2 regions of the Zooshikella ganghwensis genome follow, and region 2 is predicted to be linked to the other one. Evidence: predicted binding sites of a transcription regulator. Region 2 holds the regulator's gene; the other holds the start of a gene.

Region 1 (15,582 bases), on a different contig from region 2:
ATCAATTATACTCACCAACTGGGTAATTGAGTTTATTATTGGCTTATCCAGACTTTGCAAATAGCTGGACAGCAGTACTGAAGTTAATCCCCCTGAACATGCACCTAAAATGTTAATATTATCAACTTCTGCAATATCGTGAATAACATGAACTGCCTCACTTAATCCAAGTATATATTGGTCTAGTCCCCAGTTCCTATGCTCTGGAGTTGGATTTCGCCAGCTAACAATAAATACCTGTAGACCAATGGAGGTACAGAACCGAATAAAGCTTTTTTCTGGACTTAAATCAAAAGCATAAAACTTATTGATTTGTGGTGGTATTATAAACAGAGGAATTTTAAACACTTTTTCTGTTGTCGGCTTATACTGAATAAGCTCTAAAATATCACACCTAAAAACCACATTTCCTTCTGAAGTCGCTATATTTTTTCCGACTGAAAATGCCGACTTATCAACCTGTGCTGGCATCCCCCCATTATGACGAATGTCATCAAGTAAGTGTAACAAGCCTTTTTCCAGGCTCATCCCTCCCGTTTCAAAAAAGCGCTTAATGACAGCTGGATTTACTAATGTATTTGAAGGGGCAACAGCTTCAGCAAATAAAGAAATAATAAATTTAGCTCGACGACTATCATCATTATCAAACTCTGCATCGTCAACCCAGTCGTTAAGGTGTTTATGCCATGCAAAATAGGCCTGCATATAACGACGGTAAATTGGGTTTTCAAACCAGGTAGGGTCACTAAAACGACGATCATTTCGTTTTGGTAAAAACTCTGAGGTACCCAATATCACTTGAGACATATCTTTACCAAATTCAAATAACTGCTTAAATCCAGCCGTTGGATGAGAAACAGCTTGTTTGACAATCGTCCCTGCTGTAGAAAATAAATCTTTACTATGTAACCTTACAATGGGAGTTCCCATTGCAGCACTATCAGGATTCGACCGCCCATTCGTCTTGCTGGGCTGATGCTCGGCCCCTAACTCTCTCTGCAATGCTTTTTTCAACCGTTCAGCTGCTCTTCGATCTGTTTTCTCTAACCGCTGAATAGTCTCTCTTAATACTTCTATACGTTGGCTAATGTCATTTATCGCAGCTTCATTTTTCATGAATATATATTTCCCTGTGCTGTGTTTACCAACCATGGCTTTATTACATTTTTGTTAAAGCCAATCATCTCAAAAGTATCAAATTTTGATGACAGAATAATGGTTTTATAAACTTTAACTATATAAATCAAGTGATTTATATGGCGTATATCAAACTAACACAACACATTCACTACTTATAGAAGACTTATAATAATGACTGCAAAAGAGCAATTAAGAGTGAATTTAATGTTCCTTTCTGACTATTGTAATTGGCAAATTTAGTATGTTCATTCTAATTTTCATTGCTATAGTCGAGCTATTGATGAATGATAAACAGTAGAAGTTTTATTATACCCCCGAAACACATCGCAAAGGGTTACCCTACCCAAGCAACGAGGACGCTACCATGTCAGACACAAAAAAAACTGATAAATCAACTGATAAAGAAAAATCTTTACTTACAGGCATTCGTGATTCTGCCCATAAAATCTGGCTAGCAGGGCTTGGCGCTTATGCTCAGTATGAAAAGCTTGGCCAGGAAGGTATTCGTTTATTTGAAAATCTGGTAAAAGATGGTGAAGAAGTACAAGCTCGAACCCAGCATAAAGTAGACGAAGTAAAGGAAAAAATAAAATCTAAAACAACTGACCGCCTGGAAAGCAGAATAAAACAGTTGCGGGATAAACTTTCAAGTGGGTCTCGTGATGAGCTCAAAGAGCTAAGTCACCAGATCGAAGAATTAAGTCAAGCTGTTAAAGCTCTAAGTTCTGACCGCACTGTGGGTAGCAAAAGCTCAGCTACATCCAGCAGCACCGGATCTACATCCAAGAGCTCAACCACATCAACAGCTAAAAAACCTGCTGCTGTATAGTGTAAAAACATCTTATAATAAACCCTTCGTGCAGTATAGTATTTCACGAAGGGTAAAAGGTTGGCTTTAGATCGGAAAGTTTACTGTTGACTTATAAATTTGACTTCTTTTTTCTAAAATTTCTTGTTGATCATCAGTCATATAAGGCTTAACTAAACAAATAACTTGATAAATTCCCTGGTTGATATAACGAGTGTCGTATCCTTTCTTAGTACGCATAACCTCGTAATTCAGCCAAAAAGTTGCAACTACTGTTGCATTATCAGCTAATACCCCAATCTCATCATCCGTTGCTACTAAATATGATGCATCTCTCAAGTACTCACAAATCTCTGTAAATGTTTTTCTTTTCTTACTTAAGACACGCGTAAACCGTGGTTTTATTTTTTGATTTTTAGCTAGTAGATCTAATAAGTCTCTATATAGAAATCGATAATTATGTATAGTTTCAAAAATTAAATGCAAATATAACCAGTAATCATCAATGGCTAATGAGTGTCTACTTGGAGAGTCTAAGAGCTCTAGAATTTCACTCTCATATCTAAGATAAAGCTCAGTGATGATTTCTTCTTTTCCCTGAAAATGATAATAAAGATTACCAGGGCTAATATCCATTTCATTGGATATATCGATTGTTGTTATATTGGGTTCACCATGATGATTAAATAACGCTAAGCTAGTGACTAAAATCCGCTCCCTGGTTTTCATGTAGACGGCCTTGTTAAGTTAAGAAATCAGAGCAAATAGATTTCAATTCATGAAGGGTACAACTTACCGTTAGTATTTCCTTATACAATATCCTAGATAACGGTAAGCATATATAATGTAGAAGCGCTAAATGAGCTATGATTTTATCAATTTATCCAGACGTTGATTTATCTGCTGCTCAATTGTTCCTTTAAATGCTTTCATAATAGCATTGAGCTTTACATCAATCTCTACACGTTCTTCAGTCACCTTAATTGAACCCTGAACACCTGTTTGCTTAAAGGTTAAGTGATAATCACTATCCCATTGGCAGGTTAATCCCATAGACGACTGCATTTCATCGGCAATTTGCTGAACAGCTTGTTTCGCTTTCTCAATAGTTGTGCCATGAGTGCGTTTTATTTCAATATTAGCCATCGACCAATTAGATCCTCAAATACAACATTAACCACTTTGCATCATTCGAAGGGTATATCCTTCACTATTGATGAATATCTACAGCAAAGAATATACAAGGCTAATTCATGATTCAACTATAGCGCTCGTGTTTCGTAGTATGCTTGCTCAGAAATTTTATGATAATCCTTTACCTGTTTAGCAAACTGGGTGAATGATGTATAAATGCGTTTTGTGTAATCATTAGCTTCAGCTATCTCACTAACAACCACTTCCGACGTCTCTTTTAGCTTTTTCAGTACATCATCAGGCAATCGCAACAGGGTAACATTATACTTGCTTACTAACTGTTCTAATGCACTATTATTCCTAGCCGTGTATTCATCAAGCATGTCTTGATTAGAAGCTCGCACAGCTTGTTTGACAATTTCCTGCAAATCAGCAGGTAATGCCTCAAGTGCCTTTTTATTGAGAATGACTTCTAGCGTAGTACCTGGCTCATGCCAGCCTGGATAGTAATAATATTTAGCGGCTTTATATAAGCCAAATGCCAGGTCATTATAAGGACCTACCCATTCTGTTGCATCAATTGCACCCGTTTGTAGTGCAGTAAATAACTCCCCTCCAGGGATATTAACAGGCACCCCCCCTAGTCGTTTTAATACTTCTCCACCAAGGCCCGGTATACGCATTTTCAAGCCTTTCAAGTCTGCTGTTGACTCAATTTTTTTATTAAACCAACCCGCCATTTGTACCCCAGTATTACCTCCAGCAAAAGGCTTAAGATTGAACGGCGCATACACCTCATCCCATAGCTCCTGCCCACCTCCATAATGTAGCCAGCTATTCATCTCCTGAGCGTTAAAGCCAAACGGCACAGCTGCAAAAAATTGTGCTGCTTCAGCTTTCCCTTTCCAGTAATAGGCAGCGCCATGTCCCATTTCTGCAGTACCATTTGAAACAGCATCAAATACTTCTAGTGCAGGTACTAGTTCACCAGCCCCATATACCTTAATTTCCAGGCGCCCATTGCTCATAATTTTGACATTTTTTGCAAATCGCTCAGGTGCAGTGCCCAAGCCTGGGAAGTTTTTTGGCCAGGTTGTTACCATTTTCCAGTGTATCGTGCTTTTTTCTTCGGGCTTAACTACTTGGGTGCACTCTTTTTCAGACTGCTGAGAACAGCCCGCAACAGCAACCCCAACTGCACCTAAACTGGCTGCAGTCATAAAATCACGACGTTTCATTTTTATGACTCCCTATACTCTGCTCATTTGTACCCTTAGCTGAATGATGAGTTATTGTTATAGCTGTGAGGGTACTCAGTTTTATTTTTGCGTTTTTTTGCTATTTAGTCAGCACTGTTACTTTTATTATTGATCTACAGGCATTACTAACCTGCAAGTACTTTTAACCTACGAGACTCCTATCCCTTGGCGTCACTTCATATTAATTTACCTTGCTCAAAACAAAACAGGAAGTACACATTTCAACTTCCTGAAGGATATACCCAATGTACTGGGTATATCGAAAGATAGCTTGCTAGGGTCTGTTAATACTATTTGAATATCACCATCATAACCCTTCGGGCCGTGATTATGTTTCCACCTAGCCGTGTTACAAGTCATTTATGTAGAATGACTACCCGGCATTCATTCTGCTTTGATAGGCTAAAAATGTAACTTGCTAGGCGAAAAAATAGCCTACGGCAGTAGTAATTCAAATAGTGTAAACAGGCCCTAAATCACCTGTAGTTTTGCGTATGAAACCACCAACCACTTAACCCCTTCACGATCAAAGTTTACTTGTACACGAGCCTGTGCCCCTTGGCCTTCGTAGTTCAAAATAACACCTTCACCAAAAATACTATGCTCCACTCGTTGTCCAAGGGATAGCTCTGTATTGGGCACTGCACCTTTCATTGTTTTGCTTGTTAAAGAAACAGGACGAGAAATCTTAGTCGCCAGGCGTACTTCTTGTAGTAAGTCTTTTGGAATTTCTTTCAGGAAACGTGAGGGTCGATTCAAGTTTTCAGTACCATGCAGACGACGAGTCTCGGCATAGGTAAGATACAGTTGTTTCATTGCTCGCGTAATGCCGACATAGCACAACCGTCGCTCTTCCTCCATTCCATCAGCTGTTTCTAGTGACATAGCGTGGGGGAAAAGACCTTGTTCTAAACCTGCCATAAACACTAATGGAAACTCAAGCCCCTTGGCAGAGTGAAAGGTCATCATTTGCACACTGTCTTCATATTGTGCAGCCTGAGTTTCCCCTGCTTCTAATGCCGCATGATCAAGAAAAAGAGCAAGGGGACTTAACTCATCTTCACTATCCGGTATAGCTTCTACAGGATCAAACTCTCGGGTTGCAGTCACCAGCTCCTCTAAGTTTTCAATTCTAGCTCGACCCTTCTCACCTTTTTCTTTCCGGTGGTGTTCAATAAGCCCACTAACAGCAATCACATGATCTGTTAACTCATGTAATGGCAAGCCCCTTGTTGCCTGCTGCATTGTTTGAATCAGCGAATAAAACTGCTGGAGTGCATTGAGTGCACGGGCTGGCAACAACTTTCGTGTAATAACCTCTTGCCCTGACTGCCATAAAGGTATTTGCTGCTCTCGGGCTAAGTCGCGAAGGAGTTGGACTGTTTTTTCCCCAATGCCCCGAGCAGGAACATTAATAACCCGCTCAATAGCTGTATCATCAGCAGGGTTACTCAGCAATCGAAGATATGCAAGGGCATTTTTAATTTCAGCTCGTTCAAAGAAACGCTGGCCACCGTATATTCGGTAAGGAATACTGGAACGAAGCATTGCCTCTTCCAAAACCCGCGATTGAGCATTAGAGCGGTATAAAATTGCGATGTCTTTATAACTACCATGCTCATCAACCCAGGCTTGAATCTGCTCACTAATAAAGCGTGCTTCATCAACCTCATTATAGGCAGCATATACATTAATCTTGTCACCATCATCACCTGCCGTCCAAAGCTCCTTACCCAGGCGATCATTATTATTGGCAATCAATGCATTCGCTGCTTTCAAAATAGTATTGGTAGAACGATAGTTTTGCTCCAGACGAATGGTAACAGCGCTTGGAAAATCATTACTAAACTGTCGGATGTTTTCAATTTTCGCGCCACGCCACCCATAAATTGACTGGTCATCATCACCCACAGCCATCACACTGGCTTGCTGGCCCGCTAATACTCTAAGCCATGCATACTGCACCGCATTGGTATCCTGAAACTCATCAACAAGAATATGGGAAAAACGCTGCTGATAATGCTTAAGCAATTCCGGCTGCTTTAACCATAACTCATGGGAACGTAACAACAACTCAGCAAAATCCACCAGCCCACCGGCTTGGCATGCAGCTTCATAAGCTGTATACACTTTCAACCAGGTACGGGTTTGCAGATCACCATAGTCCTCAATATTTTCTGGACGCAGACCGTCGTCTTTTTTGCTATTAATAAACCACTGCACCTGTCGCGGGGGCCATTTGCTGTCATCTAACCCCATTTCTTTCATCAGTCGCTTTATCAAGCGAAGTTGATCATCACTGTCCATAATCTGGAATTGCTCAGGTAAACCTGCTAGCTGCCAGTGTGCTCGCAATAAACGGTGTGCAATACCATGGAAAGTACCAACCCACATGCCTCTTGCTGGAATATTCAGTAACGACTCAATACGTGAACGCATTTCGGCTGCTGCTTTATTTGTGAAAGTCACCGCTAACACGCTGTGGGCAGAAATGCCAACAGCTTGCACCAGCCAAGCAATTCGGTGTACCAATACACGAGTCTTGCCACTCCCAGCACCTGCTAACACCAATGCGGTATCTGCTGTCGTTGTTACAGCTTCACGTTGTGCGTCGTTTAAGTCATTCAGTATGTGTGAAATATCCATAAGCGGTGGAGAAAACCTTTAGCTACTTAGCTTGAATCGCCAGAAATCAGCCTATTTTGGCCTCTTTTACTCACATTGACCAGTTTCTTATGTAAAGAGTGCAGCATGACCTATAGCGTGATAATTGTCGTTTAATACAAGAATTTTGTAGTATTACTATACCCAAAACGAAGGGTTTTTAGGGGCGGCCGTCAAGCGATGAAGCCCCCGGAGCTTATATTAATAAGTGACTGGGGTGAAGAGCGCTGACAACAAACCCTAAAAATGATTCGTGAAGGGTATATACATTGTTAATAGGAATGAGTTTGATAATGCAGTCGAACAGCCTACTCAATCAAATCAGACAACAGTTTGCGGCATTAAGAAAGTCTGAGCAAAAAGTCGCTAGCTATGTGCTAAAACATCCATCTGAAGCGATCCATTTGAGTATTGCTGATCTCGCATTAGCCACAGAAGTGAGTGAGCCTACTGTTGTACGTTTCTGTAGAGCGATAGGTTGTAAAGGGTTTCAGGATTTTAAGCTACAGCTAGCCCAAAATCTGGCTCAAAACAGTAATTTTGGTGCCTATCGCATTCAGCAAACTTACACACCCGCTACATTAGAAACCGTTTTCGATAACACCATTGAAAGCCTATTAAAGGCTAAAAATACAGTTTCTGCCGCTATAGCTGAACAGGCTATTATCAGGCTGGCAAACAGTGAACGGGTTGAGTTTTACGGTTTTGGTGCATCAGGAATTGTTGCCCAAGATGCCCAACATAAGCTCTTTCGTTTAATTAAACATTGTGCGGCATATACAGACCCCCATATGCAGGCAATGTCTGCAGCCACACTGGGACCCGATGATACCGTGGTGGTTATTTCACAAACGGGGAGAACTGACGCATTACTACAAACGACACAGTTAGTAAAACAAGCATCAGCCAAAGTGATTGGTTTGTGCCCGGAACAAAGTCCTTTAGCACTCTTGGCTGACTGGGTATTAGATATTGGTATTCAAGAAGATACTGATCGCTATACACCTTTGTTATCACGTATTGCCCACTTAGTCGTCATAGATATGCTAGCAATGGGAGTTGCATTGACTAAAGAACCAGGCATTAATAACCAACTCAAGCAAATTAAAGAAAACTTAAGAAAGCTACGATTAAATAAAAAAGAGAAATAATTCACACTATTAAAATAGTTTCATAGGAAGTAGTATTAAACATTGATATTTACCACTTTTCTTCTTGAGGTTGTCACTTTAATTTCATAATTTCGTCATTTGAATATTGCATCTTACCAATAACGATACAACAGAAAGGTGCGGCTATGCGTATTGAAACAGCAGAAACTAACAATAATAATCAATTTTCAACGCAACACCCTGTTAAATCTAACCGAGAGAAATCTTCTCAGCGTTCTTTATTAGCGCGGAGGGCTATTGAAGACTACTTTGAAAACAAACGATTAAATTCGCTCATTGGTGATGACTACTGGGGAAAGAGTAATTAAAAACTAACATTAGCCATAGTACGCAAACTGAGCTAGTAACAATAGATGCCTACAGGCAACTATTGTTACGCATATTTATTAAGCAACACTATTGAGTAAAACACCTCTGTCCTTCGTACTGACTTTTTCCCAGTAATTCAAAATTGCCTGACTCAAAATAGTGCCTTCTGCACTAATAGGTGTCAAAAAGTCTACTAAACTATTAATATAACCAAACTCAATTAGCGACTGAGCATCAATCGTCGTGGCAGCTCTTTTTAATTTATTAAAAAGTTTTATTGTCTTGCTGGATTTTCCCTCATTCAGTCCATCCAGCTCATCCAATAAATTATTTTGTATCGACTGGGTTAAAGCATAAGCTAAAGCCTGGTTGATTAATATTGAAAACTGCTGCCGGCTAATAATTAATGAAGTTCTTGTTTCATAAATATCCGCATTATCACCTTCCTTAGCCAAATCAAACAGCTCATTAGTCATCAAGTCTGCACCAATGAGCCGAGAGGCAGGACCAATGAGTTGATTAAACTGGTAGCATGCCAATGTACGACTCAATAACCTTAATAAAGTTGGGTTATAATACCGGATATGTATCCAATGCTTATTAGGTAAAATAAATTCCAATACACGTTGTAAGTGTACAAAATAAGCTGCAATATCTTCTGTACAAAAAGCAAAAAAACCTAGCGGTTCCAGACATGACTTATTAAGAAGCCACTCATATAATGTGCTATCTGGCTCCAGTTTAATCAGGTAAGGTGCTTGTGCAAACAAATCTTCTGCAGGTGTCCCTCTGAATAAAGATTCACACTGAGGGTTGAAGTTATCATCAAGCTCCCATATTTTGTCAGGTAATTCAGCTTCGCAAGCTGAGTCTAATACAAAATACAGGTTATCTGCCCCCTCTTCTTTTATTGCTGCAGACATCTTATCCCGATAGGCTACGAGCAGCATTACTCCCTCCGTTGGCATTTTATGCGTGTTTGCTTTTATTTGATCATATTATCCGCAAACAGAATTTGGTTTGATCCTTTTTACTTTTCTTATTGATCTTTACTTATATACTAGCCATAACGTACTTCGTACGATCATCACCTTAGCCTAGCACAACTTATAAACTACGCCATGTCAAGTAGTGAATCTAAATCCACTTTCAAAAGCTATATGGTATCAGCTCACCCTACTCTCTACGAGAATCAAGGTTACTCATCACTGATACACAATACCTATATTTACCACTATTTTATTTAAAAAATTTTATACGACCTCGCACAAGCATAGCTAAATTTAATATATAAGACATTATACGTATATTATAAAAAACATACTACTCAGATAAGTGGTAGAATACACTGGATTAAGCAATATAAAAGTAAGCTATTAGACTACTCCAGGCTTGGACACATTACTCGCTGATTCTTCAACGCCAAAATAAAACGAATGTTTTATTTTGGCGTCCTATGATTTATTTAAAAGCCTGCTAGAAGAATAAGGTAATTGAATACCCTAAAGGAATTGCACATAAAATATGTGTGTGATGGTTAGCGATTACACTCATGCAATGTATAAATTATTGGAAATATTTTATCCAGTTACAATCAGTCCCGGCTCCCCATACCAATAACCATTGCATTCATCTTCAGCCAAATTACTTAAAGTCTCAGTACTATCAAAACGACCATTTAAAGCTTGTTGCGCAGCATTTATCACTTCTAACGTACCTTCGAGTTGAGGTGAAACCCTAACGATATCAACCCCAACGTCAGCCAAAGTATTTATTAATGGTAACAAATTACACTTTTTACCTGATAACGTTTGAATACCATTGAGTGTAAATAACTGGTCTTTTTCTCTGGTTTGAACGCTCAGCCCTTCCGGATCATCCAAGCAATTACGCTGACAATTGTCTTTTTGTACACCTTTCGCTCTTGAAGAAAAACACCTGGCAGAAAATGCCAATGGTAACCATCCATAACTAAAAACTTCGACTTCAGGGCGTGCCTGCTGCGTCTTATCAAGCTCAAGCAATGTCTCTTTAATCTGTTGCCCGGACATTTCAACTGGTGGTACCCAACGAGTCAGCCCTTTATCCAATAATACAGACAAGCTTAGATGGTTATAAATATTGATACTGCTACCTATCACAAAAGGAACTTGCATTCGTGCGAGCAAAGCAACGGCAGACATATCATTCGCCTCAACCGTTATCCCCGCATTGCAGACTCGCTCAATCAATTTATAGTCACTATTTGCACAGACTAATGCCAAACTGGATAAATAAACCTGCTTCCCTGCAGCTTGTAAGTTTTTTCCAATAGCCAGCCAATCCTCTAGTGACAGCTCATTACGCTTAGCACATACCGTCTCGCCAAGATAAATATCGTCTACGGCACTTGGCGCTATTTGCTCATAAAAATGGATGACCTTTTCTTTTGCCCAGTAAAAAGGTATTGCAGACAAAGATAGTTTCATATTATTTCTTACTGCCATGGCCGAGAGTAAGCTCCTAGTGTTGTTTGTACACCCTCAGACAGCTTACATAGCTGTTGAGCCCACTGCTCCTGTACTAAAAACTTTTCAGGGTTAGCATTAAGCTGATCAATGGCTTCGCGCCAAATGCGCACAACATTGGCCACATAAGCAGGGCTGCGTTGGCGCCCTTCGATTTTTACTGCTTTCACACCCATTTGATAAAGCTCAGGCAACAAACTCAGTGTATTCAAGCTGGTTGGCTCTTCTAGCACATGAAAGGTTTCCTGATTGACTTGAAAGCGTCCCTTACACAAAGTGGGATAGCCTGCTGGCTCATCCGGTTGATAACGATCGATAAGAACACCATTTAGGCGAACATCAAGGTGTTGCTCCTGAGGCTCCCAACGCACATGATGGGCAGGTGAACAAGCGCCATTTTTATTAGGTGACTCTCCCGTTAAATAAGACGACAAGTGACAACGTCCTTCAGCCATAATACATAAGCTACCAAATGCAAATACCTCAATATCAACAGGTGAGTTGGCTACCACTTGGGCAACCTGCTTGGCAGACAGTACTCTGGGCAAAACAGCTCGTTTAACAGCAAATGTCTCCTGATAAAAGCTTAATGCTTGAGGATGCGTTGCTGAGCCCTGCACTGATAAATGTAATGGTAAGTGAGGGTAGTGCTGATGTGCATATGCCATAAGCCCTATATCAGCAATGATTAATGCATCAACATTCAGTGATGCTGCTTTATCAATAGCCTGCAACCATGGTGCAATTTGTGCCCCTTGTGGATAAGTATTCAATGCCAGAAAGACTTTAGTACCTTGTTGTTTAGCAAACTGAATACCTTCCTCCAACTTTCCTGTGGAAAAGTTCAAACCCGGAAAGTGACGTGCATTGGTTTGGTCACGAAAGCCAACATAAACGGCATCGGCTCCATGAGTAACTGCTGCTTTTAGGGCAGGCAAATTACCCGCTGGACACACAAGCTCTAACATATACATACCTCAAGCAGCAGGAAAATGTTCAGCAAAGTAACATAGTCTGCCCACACTACAGTTGATTGATATCAACGCAATTCTTTTACGGGTTTTCTAGATTGAAGCACTATTGATGACAACGAAGATAACCATTACTTACCATGAACTTACTGTTTACAGCTCTTGAGAAGCATGCAGCACTCTTAACAAAACCTGTGCACTTATGCCCCACAATGATACAAACACATGTATTGGAGAAGCTTCTCAACCATTTATTGAGTTCAGTTATTGATGAAGGGGAGCTCGACTTTCTTGAAGATCAGTGGATTGAACTTAAGCTGCTAGATTGCGATTTAAGCTATTTTTTAGGCTATAACTCACAAGCTCAACGTTGTCTTGTGCAAGATAAAGGAGCAGCAGACGCCAGCATCAGCTGCAAATTAACTGATGCCATCTTACTGATAACACAACAGGTTGACCCTGACACATTATTCTTTCAACGGCGACTTTTACTGGAAGGCAATACAGCGCTAAGTCATGGCTTCAAAAATATACTCGACACTGTTGAGCTTGACCAACTTGGCTTTCCACTTAGCCACGGTATTCAGTTGCTGTCTAGAGCCTTCCCTCAACCACAGACTTAATTCTCCAACTTAATAAAAGCCAGCTTTACTCTTAAATTAAGCCAATAAAACACCGTAGCCCACTCATTACCATAACGTGCCTGGGCTACCAATATACTTGGTATCATTCCCAAGAATACAATACCCAAATAGCCGCTCACTAAATCATAGTAAGAAAACGTTCTATAAAAAATATACTGTTGGGAAAACTCCGCATATGTTGCGTAAATTGCCGTTATAACTGCAACTAAACAAACACTAAAAATACGCCACTTTCTTAAAACACTCAAAATATTAATACCCAGCGTTAAAACAATAAACCCCATTGCTAAAAAATGACCTAATTTATCCCCCCCAGGAAACCTATAAACTCGATACAGAACATAAGGCAGAGCGCCTTGTTCCGCACAATAAATAATCCAAACAATTAGGCAAGAAAGTACAAAAAAACCAAACTTAATCATGAATATTTATTATTGAATGTATTTCGGTACGAAAAAATATTTTGATGTGCATATTTCAGAAGAGTAGATTCGCACCATAGAAATAACAATTAAATTACTGCTTAATTATTACTCATAACAAAGATTATACTTTCAAAAACAACAACTACACATTAAAGTAACACCTAATCCCCCTTTCAACCCATAGGGAAAATAACAGACAGACTTTATGAGCTTATTTGACGTTAACACAGTACGGCAAGACTTTTCAGGACTTCACCATACAGTGCATGGACACCCTTTAGTTTATTTTGATAATGCCGCTACAACCCATAAGCCAACGAATGTTATAAAGGCTGAGATGGATGTTTATCAACAGTGTAATGCCAACGTTCATCGTGCCAGCCACTACCTAAGTAGTATCGCTACCCAGCGCTTTGAAAATGCCCGTCATAAAGTACAACACTTTATTAATGCCAGTCGACCCGAAGAGATTATCTGGACTAAAGGTGCAACTGAAAGCTTAAATTTGATTGCACAAAGTTATGCTTTATCCACCTTACAAAAAAACGATGAAATACTCATATCACCGCTCGAACATCATGCGAATATTGTTCCCTGGCAAATAGTTACTCAACAAACCGGCGCTCAGCTTAAAGTTTTGCCACTTAATAATGCACTACACATTGATACTCAGATAGTACAACAACACATTTCTAAAAAAACACGATTACTTATCCTGACGCATGTATCCAATGCACTAGGAGTCATCAATGATGTTGCTGCTCTTTGTAAACTCGCCAAACAACATAACATCATAACAATCGTAGATGGTGCACAAGCTGTCGGGCACTTTCCCATTGATGTACAACAGCTAGGGTGTGATTTTTACGTTTTCTCAGGTCATAAAATGTATGGTCCAACAGGTATAGGAGTGCTTTATGGTCGCTTTGACTTGCTTGAAGCTATGCCCCCCTGGCAAACAGGTGGTGAAATGATCCAGCAAGTCAGTTTTGATAAAACAACCTATAACCAACTTCCCTTCAAGTTTGAACCCGGCACCCCCAATATCGCAGGTGCTGTTGGTTTAGGAGCCGCCATAGATTACTTACAAAAACATGATAGAGCACAGTTGATAAATTATGAACACCAATTAATGAATTACCTGCAGAATTCATTAAACACCTTTTCTGATATACATGTCATCGGGTCTTCAAAGCAAGTAGAGCAACCAGATAAAATACCCATTGCAGCTCTGACATTTTCTCATGCACATATTCAAGACATTGGCCTGTTACTTGATCAAAAAGGCATAGCGGTTAGAGTGGGCCATCACTGTACTATGCCACTTATGGAATATTTAGGTGTTTCGGGAACGCTGAGAGTTTCACTTTCATTTTATAACACCCAACAAGAAATTGATTGGCTAATTGAGTCACTGCATAACATTTTAGAACATGCAGAGGATAAGCTGATTTATTGTCCAAACACCCCGCCTAAAGGCTTACAGTTTTTTGTACTCGATAGCCAACAAATAACCTCAAAACTTCTACAGCAGAAAAACTGGGAAAGCCGCTATCGACTTATTATGCAAAATAGCAAACTATTACCGCCATTGCCTACAGAATATAAAACTGAAGCGAACCGAATATCAGGGTGTGAAAGTGAGGTGTGGCTGGTTTCAAGCTTTGATGAACAAAGTAAAACGCTTCAATTTTGGGCTGACAGTAATGCACGTATTTTAAGAGGATTACTAACACTAGTCATAAGCTATGTTAATAATAAAACCCCTGAAGATATTCTAACAACTGACTTACAAGCGTTATTTTCCACACTCGATTTAGCTCACCATTTAAGTCCCTCAAGAAGCAATGGCTTAAATAGTATCGTACATACTATTCAACAAATAGCACGAGACTATGTTAGCGAAATTTAAGTAATAAAGTGTGAAGCAGAATTTTTCCTTGACTAGCGTGCGAATTAAATATTTGCTTTCAGGCATGTTCACTGAGAGTGACACAGTCTATTCGCGGATAGGCTGATCGGTGTATTCCTAAACAATATTTAAACTAAACTGCACTTTTATCTCTTACTTACTAAACCTGATGTCTTATCATGCAGTCGCAATTGCTATTAGTGCTTTCCTTGGTGTATATATGTGACCTCTATTATTTTTAGAACTGCCTCAAGCGTAACGTTTATTAATAGTTGAATAAAGCAATGCCGTACACACTTTCACATGCAATAATCAGCCTTCCTGTATCAGTAATGACGCGAGGAAAGATTCCGCTTGCAGCATTAGTTGTTGGTAGCGTTTCACCAGATTTTCCGTATCTGTTAGCACTTACTCCAACAGAAGCCCCGGGGCATTCTGTGCTCGGAGTATTCACCCATTGTCTTATACCTTCTCTTTTGATGTTACTTGCATGGTACCTCTGGTTAGCAGGCCCTACATTGGACCTGTTGCGATTGCCAAAAGAGTCACAGTCATTCGGGGTAATGCCTTTTTTTATGATTGTATTTGGAGTGCTAATTGGTGCATACAGTCATGTGTTGTGGGATGCAACAAGCCA
Region 2 (15,582 bases):
GATCATTCGTTGTGACAATACTGCAGTATTCACACCGCCACTTTTAGATAGTGCGGTAGCACCGCGAGTTGCGGAGGCAACAAGAGCGCCTTCTGTGGTTGCTAGTGGAGTGTAAATAGTGCCGGTTACATGCTGTCCATTAAATAAAAGTGGGCCTGCAAGCCCTATGGGAACTTCTACAGAGCCAACAAAATTTTCAATATTAAATCGTAATTGATCAGCTCTTAAGGAGGTTTTGTCTACACCACTAAGTAACTGCCCCGATTTTTCTCTCAGGAAATCTAAACGAGTTTGTCTTGCTTCTTCACTGTAACGACCACGAGCAGGAATTCGTTCTAATGAATCAGTACCTGATAGCGATAAAGCTTCGTCTGTCGTTTTTGGTATTACAATTTTGGGGGCAGTCATACATCCTTTCCTGCTATTTATACCCTGTTTCAAGAAATTATTTTTTTGACAAAAAGCTATATGGTTTTGGTGTAACTTAATGCGCTTGTAATTGTAGATTATGCATGATTATACCCTTCACGAATGATTTCTAGGTTTTGTTATCTTCAATCCTCACCCCAATCACCTATTAATATAGGCTCATGGGGTTTCATCACTCGATGGACGCCCCTAAAAACCCTTCGTTTTGGGTATATGTCAGCATCTCATGGTTTCGCATAGTACTATTACAAAGCTTATTTAATGTATATAGCTTGTTGTATAGTTAATTGCTGAGGTTACCTGTTAATATATTATTAAGTTAACCAATCAGGCTTGAAATTATAATCATCCATAAAGTACAGAGGATATGAATACCTACGGTAGCTTCATTGTATCGACGTGCTTGAATACTAGGTGAGTTTAAAAAGCGAGTAAGAAACCATAAGCTTAGTAACAAGGTGCTAGTAATAATAGTATAAAGCCACCAACTGCTTGTTAAGAAATAATAAATTAACAGCATAGCAAAGAGGCTGACTGAAAATACGCAACAGACAACCAGGGTGAGCGCGCGTGGTATACCGAGCACTGATGAATAAGTCGGAATATTTTCACTCTCTTCTTCATCAGGTTTTATTTTGCGAACAAATTCGAATGCAAAACCTGCGAAGAAAAAGAAGAGCATAATAAGTAAAATTAAATTTATGTTGATGCTGTTATGGCCTGCTAGAAAGTAAAACCACAAGCCAATAAGTGGCATAATTAACATATGAGAAAAACTATAGCTAAGGAGATGCTGATTTAGCCACTTTGAACTAAAAAATTCAAACGTCATGAGGGTTAGCCAACCAAGCATTAATAACCATGACTGTAAAGTGTATACAGTATTATTTTCAACAGATAAGCTTGATAAACCTGTAATAGCGAAAGCAATAATACCAATCACTTTTAGGTGAGATAGGCGAATATACCCTTGTTGAAGAACTCGCTCGGCGTGAAATGCGTTATCTATTTTATAATCTTTATGTTCATCTAAAATACGCAATAATAAAAAAATACTTACAGCGGCAAAACAGTTGGCTATATCATGCCATATTGGTATTGCGTCAGATGAGCTGTGTTTGACAATGGCTGAGACTGCCAGGTAGAGTGAAATTGCTAATAAGGCGTTGGCTAATGGAAAGCGCTCTTTTGCCCAGGCATGTATTCGATAAACCAAAGGAGAGTCATGAGAAAGTGTGCTTGCCTGTGCCATGTAAAGATCTCCTGTTTCCCTACGATAAATGAATGGAGATTACTCCTGTTGTTTCAGCATGTGTCCCCCTCCTCGAGTGCCTTTTATTTTATAAAGCTATTTGAGTACGTTGCCCAAAGCTTATTTTTATCATATACCCTTCACGAACCATTTTTAGGGTTTGTTGTCAGCGCTCTTCACCCCTAATATTTTTTATATGACAATAAACCATATTCACGTTTACTGATATTATTGTCTTATATATTTTCGGCTTACCCTAAGCTAGTTTAAGTTGTGTTATACACAATAATGGTCTTGAAGAGTGATGAGCGAAAATACTTATCACACTGGCGATGCATCAATACGGCTAAATGATGATACTAAAGTACAACCCTGATCAACATATTATGACTTAAGATCCAATTCTCATTATATGAATATTTAAAATGTATACAACATGTTTGTTATTGTTTTTTTTGTGTTAATTATTTTGTTAGACAAAGCTCTTGTATGTAATTATCTGAAATTTTTTTGGATCCTGAATTTTATGGAGAGTATAAGCATTGTACAGAATTTAATAGGTCAGGTTGGACCCATCAAAAATACTTCGTTGTGGGTATTTTTCATAAAGCAGTGATGATTTGACTAAATGATTGTCTAACAAGTAAGGGAAGTGAGTTTGAGTGCAGATAAGAGATAATTATGCTGCATTTTCCATCAAGAGCTGAGGGGTAAAATGACAGGTAAATGTACTACCTTTACCTAATTCACTGATGATTTCAAGATGACCATAATGTCGCAATAGAACATGTTTAACGATAGCGAGTCCCAGTCCAGTTCCTCCCGTCATCTTAGAGCGACTGGCATCGGCTCGATAAAAGCGTTCAGTCAAACGAGGAATATGCTTAGGGTCGATACCAACACCATCATCCATCACTGACAAGTGAGCACCTTTTTCGTCTTCCCACCAGTGAACATCAATAGCACCTTTGGCTGGTGTGTATTTAACGGCATTGAAAATTAAATTTGAAAACGCACTGTGTAGCTCACGTTCGTATCCCATTAAAATTGCATTTGGGCTACAGACAAAACTAATTCTATGTTGCTTTTCCCCACTAAGTGCTTTGGCATCATTAATGATGTTAGTGAGCAGTGTTGCTATATTAACTTCTTGTGGATCACTGATTTTATCGCTGGTTTCCAAGCGTGATAACAGCAGTAAATCACTTACCAGGTTTTCCATTCGATCAGACTGCTGTTGCATTTGCTGAATTGCACGAAGCCAGCGCTCGGGAAGACTGTCAGCATTATCGGCAAAAGTTTCCAAATAACCGCGGATAACGGTTAGTGGTGTACGTAATTCATGGGATACATTAGCGACAAAGTCTTTGCGCATTTGCTCAAGGTTATGCAGGCGTGTGATATCACGAGCTAACAGTAAACGATCATTTCGACCAAACAGTGTAATGGTAAAGAGCAAATGGATTTGCTCAGTGATGGGCGAGGGTATTTCTAACGGATCTGCATAGCGCTTTTCTTCAAAGTATTTACCAAAGGCAGGATCACGTATTAGGTTCGTGATGAGCTGACCTCGATCTACAGGTGAGCGAAATCCTAATAGCTTTTCCGCAGCATGGTTCCACCACTCTAAGTTGCCATGGCTGTCAATCATCACTACAGCATCTGATAGTGCTGCTGTTGAGTCTTGGACTCTGTCAATCACTGCTTGTAAGCGCGCACGGGACTTTTGATGACTTCGTTGTAGCCGGTAAATAGCATCAAAAATATCGCCCCAGATACCACGACTTTCTGGAGGTTCATTATTGGTGAGCTCACTTTCCTGAAGCCAGTGGTTTAATTTATAAACCTGTAACAAGGTCCAGAAGAGGTAACTACTTAAGGCTACAACTAGGGTCCAAGCAAGCTCATCAATGGCAAGCCCAAAGATGACTACAATGACTGCCCCAAAAAACAATCGTTGTGGCATGGTTTTCCAATCTTTGCTGACTAACCTTTGGTGGAAAAACGATAACCTGTGCCACGCACCGTTTGAATCAAGCGGTCATGGCCATTGCCTAGAGCTTTACGCAGGCGGCGGATATGGACATCAACAGTACGTTCCTCAACATACACATTGCCACCCCAGACTTGGTCAAGCAGTTGACTGCGGGTATAGGCACGTTCTTGATGAGTCATAAAAAATTGGAGCAGGCGGTATTCAGTGGGACCCATATCAGTAGGCTTGCCATTGATGGTCACTCGATGACTGACAGGATCAAGTTCAAGTCCTTCAACGCGTATGGGCTCTTGTGGTTCTTGAGCGCCTGAACGACGTAAAACTGCTTTTAGGCGAGCGACGAGTTCACGTGGTGAGAAAGGCTTAGTGATGTAATCATCTGCCCCAACCTCTAGACCTTGTATTTTGTTATCTTCTTCTCCTTTCGCGGTTAGCATAATGATAGGAATGCCAGCCGTCATTTCGTCCCTTCGTAAGCGCCGAGCCAATTCTATTCCGCTAGTACCTGGTAACATCCAGTCCAGCAGAATGAGGTCTGGCTTTTTGTCAATGATAATACCGTGCGCATCTTGTGTATTGTCTGCTTCCAGACATTCATAGCCAGCCATTTCGAGGGCGACTGCAATCATTTCCCTGATTGGGGCTTCATCATCAACAATAAGTATTTTTTTGCCAACCATGTTCAAGCCTTCTCTTCGCTCTACGGGTCAGCAACTCATTACACAGACTGTTTGTTACAATTAAATGACAAATAAAAGGCTATTGATTGAAACCTTTTAGGCATTTAGCAGATATGCCAAATGGTCCTAACTGTTACCAAAAAGCAGTCATAGTGCCCAGGAAAATGAGTAATCCGACCCAGTGATTATTCAAGAACGCAAGAAAACAACGCTCTCTGTTACGTCCATGTGTCAAATAGTGCTGGTAAATAAATAGCAAACTTGCAGCAATTAGACCAGTATAGAATGGCCAGTCAAGCTGTTGGATAATGCCTACAATCACCATCAACAGTAATGCAAGTAGCTGTAAAATAGCAATTATCAGGTTATCCGCCTGGCCAAATAAAATTGCAGTGGACTTGATGCCAATTTGCAAATCATCATCACGATCAACCATAGCGTACTGGGTATCATAGGCTACTGTCCATGACAAATTCGCGGCATAAAGTAACCAGGTAGTCACTGATAGCTCTCCGGTCTGTGCGGAAAATGTCATTGGAATACTCCAAGAGAACGCTGCTCCCAACACAACTTGTGGGAAGTGTGTATAACGCTTCATGAAGGGGTAGCAGGTTGCAAGTGCAAGTGCACCAAAAGATAGCAGTACAGTATAAGTGTTCGTTTGCAGAACCAGCAGAAAAGAAAATAGTACTAAAACAAAAAATAGCCAAATTGCTTCTTTCGCTGAGGCTTTACCTGTAATTAATGGGCGTAGTTGTGTTCGTTTAACATGCCCATCAAAGTGACGGTCAGCGAAGTCATTAATAACACAGCCTGCACTGCGCATTAAAAAAACACCTAATGAAAATATAATGATCAGGCTTGTATTGGGTAATCCCTGTGCAGCAATCCAGAGGCTCCAAAGGGTCGGCCAAAGTAAAAGGTAGGTACCAATCGGGCGGTTGAGCCGCATGAGCTGACTGTAAGCCCATAGGCGGGGCCATTGTTGCTGGATTACACGCATATTGACGTTGTTTTAATGGTCGTTTGAAGGCGATGAGGTGGTAAGTATATCACTTGCAGCTGGCTTGCCAATTTGTTCGTTTTCGATGCTGTGAAGCAAAAAGGGTAAAAAATATTCAGTGATCATGAGTGGCTTTTGACTCAATAAAAATCTGGATCGTCGTCCCCACACTTGTTCTGAAGGTAACGGTAAGTCGTGCTGAATAGGTAAATCAGCGGTTTTTAATGTTGTCAGCTCAAATTGTGGTAAGCGTATAATGTTGGCATTACCAAATAAAAAATGGCCAAGGGGCTGCTCTTTGATAGTAAGCAAGTCCTGGTAATTACCACTCAGTGTTTCTTTGGGAATGACAGTCCTTGCCAGTATGCAAGGTTGCTGTCTGACAAACAGTGTAATTTCACGGATGTTGGTTAACGTATCTGGGGTAATACCCAAATACTGTTGCTCTTCTTTAGTTGCTGTGAGCCATTGTTGTCTATGCAGGTGAACAGATACCTTGCTATTGAAGTGTTTTGCTAATTGTTCTGTTAATGAGCCTGGGTGAGTCAGCCAGTGTTTAAGGTGAGGGCATAACGGATCGTGAGCAGGCCACTTATGGGTAGGCTGCCAGCAGTGTTCACTGAAAAGCTGCATGTTGGAATAGCGGTTAAGGTTCATAATTCACAGCAGGATGCTTGAAACGGTTTGATGTTGCAAGGTGCAAACAACAGAAAAATAACTTTCATGTTAGTGATGGTCAATAGCATGACAACAGAGTCATGTGTTGCGTATGGAACCACTATACACCATACGTTATGCTGGCATTAGCCATCAATAATGGTTTAGTGAGGAAATCGAGTGAGCATGGAAGCATTTCGTAAGTGGCAGTGTACAGTCTGTGGCTTTATCTATGATGAAGCTGATGGCTGGCCTGATGATGACATTCCCCCTGGAACCCGCTGGGAAGATGTACCTGAAGAATGGATTTGTCCTGATTGTGGTGTATGCAAACAAGACTTTGAAATGATTCTTCTTGAATAATGTTGGACTGAGTTTGACTTTAAAAATTTATAAAGCAACAGGTCATGTGTGTCATGGAACCCCTCATTATAATTGGTACTGGGTTAGCGGGTTATACCCTTGCAAAAGAATATAGAAAGCATGATTCATATTCACCGCTTACATTGATCACGACTGATGATGGTCGTTATTACTCTAAGCCAATGCTGTCTATTGGTATGAGCCGAAAACAAATTGATACGGCAGATGCTCAGGAAATGGCCGAGCAGTTAAATGCCACTATCCTGACAAATACCCGTGTGACTGCAATTGATCCTCAGCATCACCTGATCAAGATAGGCAATGACGAACTTCGTTATCGCCAGCTTGTTTTAGCGTGGGGTGCCGATGTACTCCAGCTTGATGTTCAAGGTGACGGTACGGAGGAGATATACTCTGTTAACAACTTGCAGTCTTATGAGATTTTTCGCAAGGCAGTATCAGGTAAAAAACGTGTTGCTATCATTGGTAGTGGTTTAGTGGGCTGCGAGTTTGCCAATGATTTGATAGCGGCTGAACATCATGTGGAGTTGATCTCTCAAAGCCATAGCTTAATGCCTAAGTTGTTACCAGCTGATGTGGCTGCACCGTTGCAAAGTTGTTTGCAAACACTTGGTGTACGCTTTCATTTTGGCGTTGGTTTAGAAGAAGTAAACCGTATAGAGAACGGACTGGAACTGACCCTGACCAATGGCAAGCTTATTCATACGGATGTGGTGTTATCAGCAATAGGTATCAAACCTCACATCACAATGGCGCTTGAAGCCGGGCTTGAGGTTAATGAGGGTATTCAAGTTAATCATTTATTGGAAACTTCTGCACCTGATGTATTTGCTTTGGGAGACTGTGCAGAAGTAGAAGGACATGTCCTGTTGTATGTCATGCCGCTTATGGCATGTGCCAAAACATTAGCACGTACTTTAGCAGGGCATCCTACGCCATTACGTTATGGACCTATGCCCGTGGGTGTTAAAACGCCTATTTGCCCTGTTGTGGTTTGTCCACCACCTCGAGGATGTACTGGGCAATGGCAGATTCATGCCGAAGGTTTAGATGTTAGGGCGTGTTTTGTTAAGGATGAAAAACTATTCGGGTATGCGTTAACAGGACGCTATGTGAAAGAAAAATATGCGTTAAATAAACAGTTAACAATAAACTAATGGGTGCTATCAAAAGGGCATTAGCAAAAGGCCGGTATCAAAAAATAAATAATACTTATAAAAAAATTATGAGGGACAGAGTGTGCATAAGCCAGAATTAATTTCTGCAATTGCTGATCATGCATCAATGACGAAGGAACAAGCTTCTCATGTATTAACTGCAATACTGGATGAAATACAATTGGCACTCAGTCGTGAGGGTGATGTTGTGCTCATTGGCTTTGGTACTTTTTCCAGGCAACATCGAAAGGCACGGATAGGCAAAAACCCGCAAACAGGACAGCCAAAAGAAATTCCAGCAACCAATACTGTGAGTTTTAAAGCAGGTAAAAAACTAAAAGAAATAGTGAATGGGTGAAGTAAGATGATAAAGCTGAAATTGTTGTTATGGGTTATGGGATTATTGATGGGACGAGCCAGTAAACGCAATGAAAAATTACGAAAAAAATTAGATGATAAACAATTAACGGTGCAATTTCAGACAGATGATCGGCGTGTTGCTCGTCACTTTATTATAGAAAATCAGAAAATTTTGAGCCGGTCAGGCGTAGCCGATCAGCATGACTTCGCCATTTCTTTCAAAGATGCAGGAACGGGGCTTGCGGTATTAACTGCAAAAAACGCTCAGCTTGCTTTTATGCAAGCCATTCAAGAAAAGCAATTAATTGTGACGGGTGATCTAAGCCAAGTAATGTGGTTTCAAGGGATTGCTAAATACTGGTTACCTCGATAATTACGCTGATTTAAAAAATTGACTGAGTTGTTCGATTTCGCTTTCGCACTCAACAATTGATGCAACAGCATTAGCTGCATTTGCAGGGTTTAACTCTAAATACTCATATAATTGAGGAATAATGCCTTCGTCAGGCGCATCACCAATGCCGTGCTGACGCAATAGTCGGCCAGTAATATTTAATAAGTGTGGATATTCTTGATGAGTACCAGAATACTCAGCCTCATTCTGGTAGCGAATGGCTGTGCAAACCTCTTCAGGCATATCCCATATTTGCATTAACCAACCGCCAATCTGGTCACGAGATACACCAATAATATGCCGTTCAATATCAACATGGTTAATATGTGGATTCGCTTCTATATGGCGGCAAATAAGCGAAAAATAAGGTGGAAAAACATAAGCTAACACTAAATAACCAAAATTATGGAGTAATCCACATAGATAAGAGAGTCCGAGTTCAGGACGTTTTTTTAACGGAATTTGGCGTACTAAGGATTCGACCGATGTGGCAGTAAAAGCAGCCTGGTGCCAATACGGCGTGAAGCCATGGGGGTGATCTTTAGGGGGTTGTAAAGCTTTACCCAACGATAGGCCAATTGCCAGGTTAATCACCAAGTCAAAACCCAGTACTCTGACAATAGCATCTTCGATGGAGCGTACTCGACCAGGGGCCGCATAGTAAGGAGAAGAGGCCCAGCTTACGACTTGGGCTGCCAGGCTGGGATCACGTTCCACAATGTCAACAAGATCTTTCACAGCTGCATTTGGATCAACACGAAGTTGAATAATACGTTGTGCTGTTTCTGGTAGAGGTGGAATTTCAATGGTTTGCTCTAGTCTTTGCTTTATTCGAAGAGAGGTAAAGTTTTCTACAGCTAAGGTTAATTCTTTAACATCAGTATTTGTATCTGTAGTAAGTGGCCGGTTTGGAATTTTTTCTGTTACCTGCATTGGCGTGGCGTTTTGCAAAATTTGCTTGAAATCCGCCATTCTTATCTTGATAAAGTGGCCTAACTGACCTGACTCTAAGTAAAGCTCATTATGGTCAAATAAACGATCATCAACAATGGTTGGAAATCCAGTGAGCTGTGGAATACCGGGCAGCGCATCAACCCCTTGGCTTTGCAAAATATGCTGTAGATTTTCCGGAGCAATAGCTGTGAGGTTTCGACCTAAGCGCTCATTTAAAGTGTTTAAGTCAATGAGGTGATCATGAGGAAAGATAAGTTGTAATTTCCCCTCATTATCCTCTAACACAACTGACACAGCGACGTTTGGTGGTAGGGTGTTAGCTGGCCTCATAATTTGCTCATGTCCTGTAATACCATATGAAATATGCTCGCTTTCCAGCAATTTTTGTACTTGCTCAGGAATAGGCATTGGACTAGTACCTTTCCGACTAAACGATTAAATCTTTCAATTAGTGTAGTCAAAGAGCTACTGGTCGTAGTAAAGAATGGCAAAAAACTATGAAACCATTTTGCATTCAACAATAAATAAGCGGAAAAAAATAATTGAATGCTCTGTTACTTAAAAAGTAGAAAAAAATTAAAAACAGAAACCCCAGAGTAAAACTCTGGGGATAAGTTTAAAAGTAGGATGGAGGGGGAGGTGGTGGTGGCAAGTCATCATCTGAATCTGGCCAGTCTGGATCATCACCGTCACCGGGTGGTTGTGGTGGCACTGGGATGCCTGGGTCATCATCATCGCCATCACCGGGTGGTTGTGGTGGCACTGGGATGCTTGGGTCATCATCATCGCCATCACCGGGTGGTTGTGGTGGCACTGGGATACCTGGGTCATCATCATCGCCATCACCGGGTGGTTGCGGTGGTACAGGGATATCTGGGTCATCACCATCGCCATCACCAGGTGGTTGCGGTGGCACTGGGATGTCTGGATCATTAGGGTCATCTGGCCAACCTGGCCCATCAGGATCGTTGGGGTCACTTGGATCATTAGGATCTGGCCAGTCAGGCCCATCAGGATCGTTGGGGTCACTTGGATCATTTGGGTCCGGCGAATCAGGATCGTTTGGATCGGGCCAGCCAGGACCATCAGGGTCATTAGGGTCACTTGGATCGTTAGGATCTGGCTTGTTAGGGTCGTCAGGATCACTCGGATCAGGTGTACCTGGATCTGGGTTAGGGTTAGTATCCAGATCAACGTATTTTTTAATCCAGTCATTATAATTCGCGACTTTGGTATAAACGCCAGGGTAGCCTGGACGAGCACAGCCAGAACCAAAGCTAACAACGCCAACTTGGTATAAGGTGTTATACCATTTCACAAAAAGTGGTCCGCCGCTATCACCTTGACATGAGTCTTTTCCACCCTGGCGATAGCCCGCACAAACCATGTTATCTGTCAGTCCATAATAAGCCTGCTGACATTCTTGTTGAGAGACAATCGGTACATCAACCTCGCGTAACTTGTTCGGAAGTGCTCTTCTGAAGTTTGCTTGTGTGCTACCCCAGCCAGCAACAGTAGAAGTTGCACCTGGTTGTGCTGCTGAATGATGGATATTAGTATCAGCAAGCTTTATTGTGCTGACATCAGCTTTGATAGGGCGACTTAATTTTACTAATGCAATGTCATTATCTGATGAGCGACTGTTATATCTAGGATGTGAAATAAACCGCTCAATAGGAATAACTTCACCTTGCCGACTATTGGTTCGGTCAAAGCGTCCCACTGTTACGTTTCTGACTCCCTTACAGTGGGCTGCAGTTAGAACCCATTCCTTGTTAAGAATGCTGCCACCACAACCACCAAGCCATGCCATAAATTTTCGTTCTGCAAAATTTGACTCTCGTCCACCGACTATTTCCTGTGTCGGTTTTGAATTTTTTGCCTGTTGGTAGTTGGGATTGATAACAAGCTGTTCGGGTGCGGCATGAACGACACTTGCTACTGCAATAAATAATGTGGATAAGGACAGTTGAATTGTCTTTATAGGGGGTGACTTATCTTTCATTGGCTAAGCCCTGTTAATGGGTGTAAATCTCGCTTTTCAAATTGGGTGTTTACTCTTTGTAATGTGGATTCCTTTATAAATGTGCTTTTTTAAAGGTGTCCATATATTTACCGGTAACACTATTACCGGAATAAAGTCACAATAATTTGGTGAAAATACAAAGAGTATTGTTGGTACTTATAATTAATTTGTTTTTTTAGATTAATTTTATTTAAAGTGAGAAAATAGTAACTGTTACACCAAAGAAGAATATTTTTAATAAAGGCGAGGTTAATTTTGTTTTTTTAGTTTGCTCTCATAGTAGATATGTATAAGAGTAGAATTTTATTATGTGGTTTTTATCCCGGTATACTCTTCGCGACATTTTATTTATATGCAACTTATATGTAACCTGATTTATACCCTTGCGTAGTTTATTACTTCTTGATCTAACCAGCGCTCAATAATGGTATCGACGCGCTCAGGATAATGAGTTAATAATAATTGGGCGATGTGTTGCACTGTGGGTAATAGTGCTTGGTCACGCAGAATATCAGCAATTTTTAAGTTGGCGACACCTGTTTGACGTGTACCCAATACTTCTCCGGGACCTCTTAACTGTAAGTCTTTTTCGGAAATTAAAAAGCCATCATTGGTTTCGCGCATAATACTTAAACGTTCACGACTTTGATGTGATAGAGGGTGGTGGTACAACAACACACAATGACTGGCAACTGAGCCACGGCCAACGCGGCCACGTAATTGATGTAGTTGGGCAAGCCCTAAACGTTCTGGGTTTTCAATAATCATTAAGCTGGCGTTGGGAACATTAACACCGACTTCTATAACAGTTGTGGCGACTAATAAATCAAGGTTACCCTCTTTAAATGCTGCCATTACCGCGGCCTTTTCATTGGCTTTCATTCGGCCATGAATTAATCCAACCCGAATTCCTGGTAATTGTTCTTTAAGAAGCTCAGCCGTTTCTTCTGCCGCTTGACTTTCTATTGCCTCAGACGTTTCGATCAACGTGCAAACCCAGTAAACCTGTCGTCCTTCTTGGATTGCATGCTGCACTCGTTGTATAACCATGGGTCTACGAGTATCAGGTATCGCGACAGTATTGACGGGCGTTCTACCTGGGGGCAATTCATCAATGACAGAGCAATTTAAATCAGCATAAGCACTCATAGCGAGGGTTCTGGGAATGGGGGTTGCAGTCATAATAAGCTGGTGAGGAGTATACTGATTACTTTCGCCTTTTTGCGTCAAGGCTAAACGTTGATGAACACCAAAGCGATGTTGTTCATCAATAATAACCAGTGCCAGCTGATGAAATAAAACATGCTCTTGAAAAAGTGCATGTGTGCCTACCACCAGTTGTGCTTGACCAGATTGAATGGCTTCAAGTGCAGTGTTTCGCTCTTTAGTAGACATTTTTCCAGTAAGCCAACAGACGCTGATACCAAGTGGCGTGAACCAGTTCGAGAAGTTTTCCAGATGCTGCTCAGCCAGTATTTCTGTAGGAGCCATAATGGCAGCTTGTTGACCATTGGCGATGGCATGTAACGCTGCAAGTGCTGCGACTACTGTTTTGCCTGATCCAACATCACCTTGCACTAAACGCAACATAGGGTGATGGTGAGCCAAATCAGTGGCTATTTCATCATATACTTTCTGTTGAGCTTGGGTCAGTGCAAAGGGCAGGCAGCTTAAAAAGCCTGGAATATACTGGGTATCGGCGGGCAATGGTGAACTTTTAAATTGTCGTTTAGTAAAACGTAATTTCAATAAATTCAAATGGTGAGCCAACAGCTCTTCTAGGCATAAGCGCTGTTGAGCTGGATGACTACCTTGTTCAAGTTGACTGATATTGGTGGACGGTGGTGGGTTGTGCAGCACTGTTATTGCTTGGCTCAAAGGCATTAGCTGAGGAGGGAGAACCGCTTCATCAGGTAATAACTCTTTAAGTTGTGGTAGGTATTTGAGTGCTTGCTGACAATACTGACGTATTTTTTTTTGCGTTAACCCCTCTGTTGCCGGGTAAACGGGTGTTAATGCTGCCATGTTCGCAGAGGGAGAGAGTGAGGCGGTAGATGTATTAATAAATTCATATTCAGGATGGATTAATTCTAACCCGTGTTGTCCACGTCGAACTTCTCCAAAACACTGCATAAGCCGGCCTGATTGAAACTGCTGTTTTTGAGCAGCAGCAAAATGAAAGAAGCGAAGCTGTAGACTGCAGCCAGAATCATCCTTTATTTTTACAATTAAACTTCGACGCTTACCGGGTGTTAAATGCGCACTTTGGATGGTGCCCTGTATAACGACTTCAGCGCTGTGCTGAAGTTGGTTAATAGGGGTTATCTGTGTTCTATCTTGATAACGCAAGGGTAAATGGAGGAGCAAATCCTGAATAGTGCTTATTCCTAACCGTTGTAGTTTAGCCGCTGTGCTGCTACCTATACCGGAAAGTGCACTGATGGGTACTTGATGTAGTGGTGGTTGTGAGGAGGTGCTTTCCATTATTGATTACGTTAACTAAATGGATGCTTTTCCTTTATTCCTTTCTTTATCTGAAGGTGATGCACCACTCGTGGTGACAGCGTCATCTGTTGCTTTACATTCACCTTTGACAGCACACTGACGAATAGCTTGCGACAGTACATCAATGGCTTTAGGACGCGGAAAGCTAACACGCCAGGCTAGAGCAATAGTCCGAAAAGGTGCTGGCGAGGTGAAAGATCGGGTGGTCAAAATACCGTCAGCGTAGTGACTGTTGTCAGCAGCGGATAAGGGCAGAACAGTAATGCCCATCCCAGAAGCCACCATATGCCGTATGGTCTCAAGTGAACTAGCCTCAATATCAGTTTGTAAGCCTTCAGTGTGACTAACACGTTTTTGTGTCAAGGCGGGACAGGCTTCGAGGATTTGGTCACGGAAGCAATGGCCTTCACCAAGTAGCAATAGCTTATTTTCGGCTAACTGATCTCGTGAGATTTCCTGTTGCTTGGTTAAAGCATGCTCGGCAGGCAATAACACTGTGAATGGTTCATCAAATAAGGATAGTGTAACGACATCTGGTTCAGTAAACGGTAGGGCAATGATAATGACATCAAGCTCACCTTTACGTAATTTTTGGCGCAGTACTGCTGTAAAGTTTTCCTCAATATAAAGCGGCATAGAGGGCGTTAGTTCATGGAGCTGCGGTATTAAATGTGGAAATAAATAAGGGCCTACCGTGTAAATCGCACCAATGCGAAGAGGCGTGGTGAGCTGGTCTTTACCGGCAGTGGATATCTCTTTAATTGTGGCGGCTTCTTCAAGTACTTTTTGGGCTTGCTCTACTATACGTTCACCTATAGGTGTTACACGTACGGCATTTTTTGTACGTTCAAAAATCGCAATGCCTAGTTCGTCTTCTAGTTTTTTAACGCCCACACTTAATGTGGGTTGACTAACAAAACAGCGTTCAGCTGCACGTCCAAAGTGCTGCTCTTGAGCAAGGGTCACAATGTAGCGGAGTTCTGTTAGTGTCATAGCGCTTACTGTACTTGATCTAATTTATATTCACATTACTGACAACTTAGTGTAGTCATAACGTTTTTTTATCCACAGAAACAGAAAAAAAGAAAAGTACTTTTCTTTTGTCATCGAGCTGTGGAAAGTCATACACTACAAATATTTGATTGATAAAATTAATTAGCTACTTATCTATAGTAGGTAATTTTAAGCTATTTGGACCTGATATGCATCGTAAATCTATCATAATTGTGGGCTGTGGCGACCTTGGCACTCGTTTAGGTATCCAGCTAAGTGAACAAGGGCATGAGGTTTATGGGCTTCGACGTACAAAAAATGCATTACCTTCGTTGCTGAAGACTGTTTCGTGTGATGTCAGTTGTATGACATCACTTGCATCATGCTGGCCAGCAAGAACCTTTGATTATGTCGTCTATTGCTTGGCTGCTTGTGCTTACACTGAGGAAGGCTATGAATCAGCCTATGTGACTGGTTTACACAATGTATTAAAACAGTTGCAGGGTAACCCTCCTAAGCGAGTTTTCTTTATTTCTAGTACCAGTGTGTATGAGCAACGTGTTGGCGAAGTTGTAACTGAAGTAACGCCTATCAGCCCTAAACATTTTGCTGGGGTGGTTATGCAGAAAGCTGAACAGTTGCTTGAGAAGGTTTCTTATCCTACAACAGTTGTGCGTTTTGCAGGTATTTATGGCCCTGGTCGTGAGCGGTTGATAAAAAAAGTACAGTCAGGTGAAGTATGTTCTGAAGACACGAATCCCATCAGCAACCGGATTCATATTGAAGACTGTG

What was found. The regulator PhoB, encoded in region 2, activates phosphate uptake and scavenging genes when phosphate is short. The targets are predictions, from matches to a motif close to TGTCATANNNNTGTCANA.
Region 1: the regulator PhoB is predicted to act here: its motif matches at 8,228-8,245, upstream of KHS79_RS14150 (PA3496 family putative envelope integrity protein).

Annotation. Positions count from the first base shown of each region.
Region 1 covers NZ_JAEVHG010000009.1:150,336-165,917, reverse strand. The annotation lists gene KHS79_RS14185 (alpha/beta fold hydrolase) at 1-1,116, opposite strand, end outside; gene KHS79_RS14180 (phasin family protein) at 1,505-1,969, shown strand; gene KHS79_RS14175 (TetR/AcrR family transcriptional regulator) at 2,036-2,677, opposite strand; gene KHS79_RS14170 (polyhydroxyalkanoic acid system family protein) at 2,813-3,094, opposite strand; gene KHS79_RS14165 (TRAP transporter substrate-binding protein) at 3,211-4,320, opposite strand; gene uvrD (DNA helicase II) at 4,813-6,987, opposite strand; gene KHS79_RS14155 (MurR/RpiR family transcriptional regulator) at 7,299-8,156, shown strand; gene KHS79_RS14150 (PA3496 family putative envelope integrity protein) at 8,303-8,485, shown strand; gene KHS79_RS14145 (DUF4123 domain-containing protein) at 8,564-9,436, opposite strand; gene KHS79_RS14140 (U32 family peptidase) at 10,067-10,972, opposite strand; gene ubiU (ubiquinone anaerobic biosynthesis protein UbiU) at 10,963-11,961, opposite strand; gene ubiT (ubiquinone anaerobic biosynthesis accessory factor UbiT) at 12,105-12,587, shown strand; gene KHS79_RS14125 (VanZ family protein) at 12,584-13,030, opposite strand; gene KHS79_RS14120 (SufS family cysteine desulfurase) at 13,239-14,945, shown strand; gene KHS79_RS14115 (DUF4184 family protein) at 15,218-15,582, shown strand, end outside.
Region 2 covers NZ_JAEVHG010000004.1:25,250-40,831, forward strand. The annotation lists gene KHS79_RS07900 (hydroxymethylglutaryl-CoA reductase) at 1-408, opposite strand, end outside; gene KHS79_RS07905 (UbiA family prenyltransferase) at 749-1,681, opposite strand; gene phoR (phosphate regulon sensor histidine kinase PhoR) at 2,361-3,647, opposite strand; gene phoB (phosphate regulon transcriptional regulator PhoB) at 3,668-4,357, opposite strand; gene ubiA (4-hydroxybenzoate octaprenyltransferase) at 4,491-5,360, opposite strand; gene KHS79_RS07925 (chorismate--pyruvate lyase family protein) at 5,373-6,017, opposite strand; gene KHS79_RS07930 (rubredoxin) at 6,204-6,380, shown strand; gene KHS79_RS07935 (FAD-dependent oxidoreductase) at 6,434-7,558, shown strand; gene KHS79_RS07940 (HU family DNA-binding protein) at 7,641-7,916, shown strand; gene KHS79_RS07945 (helicase) at 7,923-8,291, shown strand; gene KHS79_RS07950 (HDOD domain-containing protein) at 8,292-9,674, opposite strand; gene KHS79_RS07955 (serine protease) at 9,883-11,271, opposite strand; gene recG (ATP-dependent DNA helicase RecG) at 11,668-13,776, opposite strand; gene KHS79_RS07965 (hydrogen peroxide-inducible genes activator) at 13,792-14,790, opposite strand; gene KHS79_RS07970 (SDR family oxidoreductase) at 15,000-15,582, shown strand, end outside.